3 regions of the Paenibacillus sp. FSL P2-0173 genome follow, and region 2 is predicted to be linked to each of the others. Evidence: riboswitches for the same ligand, from Rfam matches in the RefSeq annotation. Region 2 holds a riboswitch; each other region holds the start of a gene.
What was found. Region 2 has a riboswitch for cobalamin ahead of cobJ (precorrin-3B C(17)-methyltransferase). Riboswitches for the same ligand answer to the same signal wherever they lie in the genome.
Positions count from the first base shown of each region.

Region 1: another riboswitch for cobalamin. It lies ahead of MKX30_RS19010 (ABC transporter substrate-binding protein); the one in region 2 lies ahead of cobJ (precorrin-3B C(17)-methyltransferase).
Region 3: another riboswitch for cobalamin. It lies ahead of MKX30_RS14580 (ABC transporter substrate-binding protein); the one in region 2 lies ahead of cobJ (precorrin-3B C(17)-methyltransferase).

Region 1 is NZ_JBBOYK010000003.1:582,501-584,706, reverse strand. Features, by position in the region: cobalamin riboswitch at 469-672, shown strand; gene MKX30_RS19010 (ABC transporter substrate-binding protein) at 890-2,206, shown strand, end outside.
Region 2 is NZ_JBBOYK010000003.1:331,506-333,711, forward strand. Features, by position in the region: gene cobJ (precorrin-3B C(17)-methyltransferase) at 1-1,071, opposite strand, end outside; cobalamin riboswitch at 1,383-1,568, opposite strand; gene MKX30_RS17895 (LOG family protein) at 1,626-2,180, opposite strand.
Region 3 is NZ_JBBOYK010000002.1:925,180-927,385, forward strand. Features, by position in the region: gene MKX30_RS14580 (ABC transporter substrate-binding protein) at 1-1,002, opposite strand, end outside; cobalamin riboswitch at 1,212-1,405, opposite strand; gene MKX30_RS14585 (histidine phosphatase family protein) at 1,527-2,206, opposite strand, start outside.

The sequences.
Region 1 (2,206 bases), 250 kb from region 2:
GTCACACTTGTGTCGTGCTACGATGTGTTGCGTTGGGTGGTTACGTTACTAAGCCTGGTGTTTAGTATTCGTAAACTTTATCGCTGGCTACGTCGAAAATTTCGGAACAAGCGAAAACCCACCGCGTAATTAGGTTGGCCCCTAACGGTGGGTTTCGTTTGCATTAACATTTAGTTATGCAGCGCGCCGTGGTGGTGATCCACAGCCTTTCAAGTCCTAAGAGTCTTTGCCGTTGGCGCGGCGAAGACTCTTTTTAGTATACGGACACGATGATTATCTCTATACCTAATTTTAGCACGTTCATTTCGTGCACGCAATGAATAGACATCACCTTCATTCTCGCCACATCGTTCAAATTTAAATTATTGTGCAGCATTTATTGACAAGCCTGTGACAACAAAATAAGATCGTAATGGAAAGAAATAAAGGAAGAAAACAGGTGTGAGCCGGACGACTCTATGTACGAGGTTTTGTTGAGACCATGTAGATGGTTGTTGAGCGTGTTCACTTAAAAGGGAAGTTCGGTAGATTCCGACACGGACCCGCCACTGTATACAGGCATCAGCAGGATACTGCTGGAGCTTTCAGAACAGCCACTGGAACTGTGAAGAACCGGGAAGGCCTGAAAGATGCGCCTGGAGTCAGGAGACCTGCCTGTTTTGACATCACTGTCAGACCCACGGGATGCTGGGGAGGTGGTTAGGCGTGCTGCATACGGAATGTCTGAAACCGATCTGATCCCTTCTATGTTTTTGGAGTTGGCTTCGAGGTGAGTTTTGACATTTTATAATGAAAGCATTTCTGACTGCTGATCAAGTGGTCCGGAATGCTTTTTTCGCGTTTTGCGTTAGGTTTATATGATTTTACAAGATAGAGGGGGATTCATTGAATGATTAGCAATCGTAGCAGGCGTTCATGGTTGATATGTACAGGGGTGATGCTATTTCTGGCAGTTATGGCTCTTTCGGGATGTACCAGCAATAAGACGTCGGATAGCTCCGGCAAGGGTGAAAACGCGTCAGCACAACAAACAGCGACAGGTAAAAAGCTGATAATGGCGTATACATGGAAACCGTCAGGCGTTGACCCGCACGGAGATAATAGCTGGGATGTGATGCGATCCGGTGCAGGTGAGACACTGGTACGTTTGAATGAAAAGCTGGAGCCTGTGGCTTGGCTGGCAAAGGAGTGGAAGCAGGATAGTCCTACAGTTTGGACGTTCAGCTTGCAGGATAAAGTCACTTTTCATGATGGAAAGAGTATGGATGCAGCAGGTGTAAAAGCGTCTTTGCTGCGCTCTATCGAGAAAAGCCATCTGGCGAAGGATTTACTGAATGTGAAGTCCATTGATGTAAGCGGCCCGCTGGCTTTGAAAATCACGACAAACCAGCCGAACGCGGCGCTGGTGTCCAATCTAGCTGATCCATCGACAATTGTACTGGATGTGGCATCGATGAAAGATGAGCAGAGTTACCCAGCGATGACAGGCGCCTTTAAAATCAAAGCGTTCAACAAGGACCAATCGTTGGTCGTAGAGCGTTATGACGGATATTGGGGCGAGAAGGCACGACTGGCTGAAGCGACGATGAAGTTCATTACGGACGGGAATTCGCGTCTGATGGCGCTGCAATCCGGCGAGGTGGACGTAGCGACGGATATTCCGGTTGATAATGCAGAGGTACTGAAAAAGAATGACAAGCTACAAGTGCTGTCGGCTCCCTCCTTGCGCACCCATATGATCGTGTACAATATGGAATCGCCAGTATTCAAGGATGCGGCGAACCGTAAGGTGGTGGACAGCCTGATTCCACGCACATCGATTGTGAGCGCCGTCATGAGGGGCTTCGGTACGGAAGCAAGCAGCCCATTCCCGAGCATTCTTCCCTTTGGTAAAGTTGAGCGTAAAGCGCTGGGGGGAACGGCAGAGCAGCTGTTGACGAAGGATGGCTGGCAGAAGGACGCCCAAGGGACATGGACTAAGCAAGGCAAGCCGTTCGAGGTTACGCTGCTGACTTTCCCTCAGCGTCCGGAGCTCTCTGTTATGGCTGAGGTCATCCAAAGCCAATTGTTGAAAGAGGGAATCCAGGTCAAGATTCGCAAGGTGGAAAATATCGACGAGGCGTTGACCAAAAACGATTGGGATTTTGCTATGTACAGTATGCTTACTGCTCATACAGGAGAGCCGCAATATTTTATGGACATGTTT
Region 2 (2,206 bases):
GGTAGGCGCTTGCCCGCTCCAGCGAGCGTTGGCTTCGCCAGGCAGCTTGCCGCCGACAGCGAGACGGCTTAGTGCCTCTGCTGCCAGCGATGCCGGGGCTGCGCCGGTTTGCACAGTAGTCGTTGCCTGCACGGCAGCCATCGCTTGCGGGCGTGCCTGCGTCGCAACCGCAGCGCCGCTCGCGGAGGGTCCAGCGGGCGTAGTCGGGGCTGCGCCTGCTTGCAGTGTATCCTCTTGTGCGCCCAGCGACCACGGCTCCGCTTCCGTGCGGAGACGCTGATGCGGCTTGAGTGCCTGCTCGGTCGCATCTAATGTGTATTTGCGCTGATATCCGCGCGGAGTCACGATCAAGCCGTCATACACCGTCGTCGAGGAATTGCCGATGATTACAGTCGTCAGCATCCCAATGTCATGGTTCAGCATATCTTCCAGCGTCGTTACAATAACTTGCTGACGTTCACGATAAGCACTTTTCACCAACCCAACTGGAGTTTGCGGATCGCGGTAACGCAGCAAAATGGACTGCGTCTCCACAATCTGGCGGGTACGCCGACCACTGCGCGGGTTGTATAATGCAATCACAAAATCGGCCGAAGCCGCTGCTTCTACGCGCTTCACAATCGTTTCCCATGGGGTTAGATGATCACTCAGACTGATCGTGCACGCATCATGCATAACTGGCGCCCCCAACAGTGATGCACAGGACTGAATAGCCGAGATCCCCGGTACGACTTCTACCTCAACCCCGTCCTCGCGTCGCCAGCCTTTTTGCATCAGCACCTCATACACCAGCCCTGCCATACCATAGACTCCCGCATCTCCACTGGAAATGACAGCTACCTTCTTGCCCATCTCTGCTTGGCGAACCGCCTCCTGCGCACGGCTCACTTCCTCTGTCATTCCTGTGCGTACAATCTCCTGTCCGTTCAACAACGGACGGATCAAATCAACGTAGGTATTGTAGCCGATAATGACCTCACTTTCGGCCAGCGCATCCAGCGCCCGTTTTGTGATATGTTCCATATCTCCTGGTCCAAATCCAATCACCAGCAATTTTCCTAATGGGCTCATCGTGCTCCTCCTATTCATCCTTTTCAGGGCAGCTATGCTATCTATTTCAATGATTTATGCACATCGTGTAACTCAAAAAAACCCCATCCTGCCCGGATGGGGTTTCTATGTACGCATCTCTCATCAGACGAACAAACAGCGTAAGAAGACACTATTTGTCTTCCTCCAGCCTGCCGTTGTTTTCCATCTGACTGTTTACGTTTCAAACGCTGCTGCACGTTCATATCCACGCAAACCTCTAGCCAACATGGAAAAAGCAACGTGTGCCTGATTTCCTGATTTCGTACACCCATCCTCTCCGCGAAGGTTAACGGTGCATACAGATCAAGGTAGGTCTCCTGGCTTGGCATCAACGGATTCTTTCGTCTTCCCCGTTTTTCACGAGTGACCATTTTAAAAAATCCTCTTCCTTACAGTGGCGGGACCGCTCGGGATTTGCACCCGATTCCCTGTTACCCTTTGCTCAACCGCAAAGGCACCTTGTCTGTCCGCTATTTGATTATGGGTCTTATCATAACCTTGCCTCAATCAGTTGTGCAAGCACGAAAAACGCTTTATTTCAAGTTCTCTGCTTTATTTTTTAACATATGTAGCAATTCGTCCGGGTCCGCAGAGATACTTAATAACGCTGGATGCTCAGCCCCGGTAAACCCTTCTTGCACGCTATGACGCACCATTTCTACTAACGGGTCAAAATATCCATTCACATTCAGCAGCCCAATCGGCTTGCGATGAATCCCGATTTGCGCCCAGCACAATACCTCGAATAGCTCCTCGAAGGTTCCCAAGCCACCCGGAAGAGCGATAAACGCATCGGCCATCTCGCTCATTGCCGCTTTACGCTCATGCATGCTTGCTACCTCAATAAATTCGGTAACTCCCCGATGAATGATCTCTGCATCAAATAATAGGGTGGGCATAATGCCAGTGACCTGACCGTCACCCGCCAGCATTCCATCCGCCACCTCTCCCATCAGCCCCCTGCTAGAGCCACCATAGATCAGACGGATATGATGACGAGCCATGGCTTCCCCCAGCTTGCCTGCAGCCTCAACATATACCGATGAATGTCCAGGTCTGGACCCGGCAAATACGCAAATAGAATTCATTAACGTCTCAGCTCCTGTCCTAAGTA
Region 3 (2,206 bases), on a different contig from region 2:
GAAAATTTCAGGATACACGCCCTTGGCCACTTCCTTGAGACCTTCCGTTACACGTGGACCCGGACGACTGATCAAATTATCATCCACGGCAAACACCCGGTTGTGGCGAACAGCCGATATTTGATCCCATCCACTGCGAGCTTTAATAATTTCGCCGAGCGTTTGACCAGTTTTGTCGTCCTTGACACTTTTGCTGTACAAAATCACGTCAGGGTTCGCAGCAATAATATTTTCCTCACTAATTTGGTACCACCCCTTCTGCGTGGCGCCTACATTTTCGCCGCCCGCCAACGTAATCAGCTCGTCCATAAACTCGCCTTTACCAACTGTCCAGCCTGGTGAGAACTCGACGTATACCCGCAGCTTCTGCCCTTTACCGATATTTTTAATTCCTTCTTTCACTTCCGCTACATCTGCTCTCATCTTGTCGGTCACCGCTCTTGCTTCTTTCTGATGATCGGTGATTTTTCCATACAATTCGATGTTAGCCATGACATCTTCAACTGTCTTCGGTTCCGTTTTAAAAATCATAATTCCCATGTCGCGCAGCTTGGTCGTAGCCTGTTCACTAAGTGATATCCCTGCAAAAACGACTTCCGGGTTCGCAGCAATGATCGCCTCTTCGTTCGGTTTCATAATACCGCCCACTTTAGGCTTTTTCGTAGCTGCTTCCGGGTAATCAGAGTAGTCGGAGACGCCAACAATTTCCTTATCCAGCCCGATGGCGAACAGCGCCTCGGTTTCTGCCGGGGAGACGGAAACGATTTTATCCGGCGCTTTTTTGAATGTAAATTCCTGTCCTGTTGTATCCTTAACCGTGAGTGGGTAAACTGTTTTGCCCGGAGGCTCTTGTGCAGTTACGGTCTTTCCTGGCTGCTGTGAAGAAGTCTGATTCTCTTTATTTTCAGCATTTTTTCCATTAGTGCCACATGCACTCAGCACAACTGCCAAAATCAGAACCAATAGACCTGTTGTCCAAACCTTTATTTTTTTTCCTGCCATGATTTGCACCCCTTCATAAAAAAATCGTTAAGAGCGTTACTTGAGCATCATCAGATATCTTCTAAATCCAGCCTTCTTTTCCTATCAAAAAAAACCCCGCATCCTTATATCAGGACACAGGGGTCACGTTAGCGCAGATCGTGCGCAGGCGGCAGCTTCTTTCCGCACGGACAGTCACTGCGAACACGTCATCCTTTCCTCGAAGGATTATGGTGACAGGCGGACGGGCAGGTATCCTGACTTATGGTAAGATACATGTCCTGAAATTCCTTCATATGCTTAGTAGCACATAAAGCAGGACTAACGGGCATGTTTCCATTTACAGTGGCGGGACCGCGCCGGACTTACACCGACTTCCCTTTTAACAGCGCAGGCAAGGGAAACCATAGTTTCATCACACTGCGCCGACCTCGTCTGCTGGATATTTGATAAGTGGTAGTCAAGCCGTTCTTTTACTTGATGATTATAGGTTAAAAAGAGGCGGCTTACAACCCAAACAGCCTCTTTATCCGCAGGTGTCTAACCTAATGAGGAAGCATTTCTGCTATGTAATTGTGCCGTCCTGCCAGCCTCAATTGAATCCTAAATGCTTCTCCCGGCTTCGGATTCAAACTCCAAAAATCATGGCCCGGTATCAGCATGCAAGCTAACTGACGAATTACGCCACCATGCGTAACGACCAAAACAGAGGGTGGCGCAGCAGTCAAATCCATGGGTTGAACTTCCATAGCAACACGCCATTCATACAGAGAGTCAAGAAATTTCCGTAGACGATTCACAAAATCTGCCCAAGACTCTCCTCCAGGAGGGGTTATCCGTTGCGGCTCATCAATCCAAGCGCGATACAACGACACATCCTTGAGCATGTCATACGTTTTTCCATCCCACTCACCAAAATGAAGCTCTCGCAGACGTGGTTCCATCATAGGAGACATAGTAGATAGGGAACCTCCAGACGTCAATTCTGATTCCGGCACAATGATCTGCAAGGTCTGGCGACATCGCATTAAATCGCTGCAATAGATTCGAGCAAAGGACTGCCCTTGTAATTTTTCTTGCAAAGGCTTTAATTCCTGCTCTGCTCCCGGTAGCAAACCTAAGTCGGAGTGTCCCAGATATCGACGTTCCTTGTTCCATAAGGTTGTGCCGTGACGAACTAACACAAGTTCCATGTCCCAATGCAGATCTTCTTTAGCATCATACG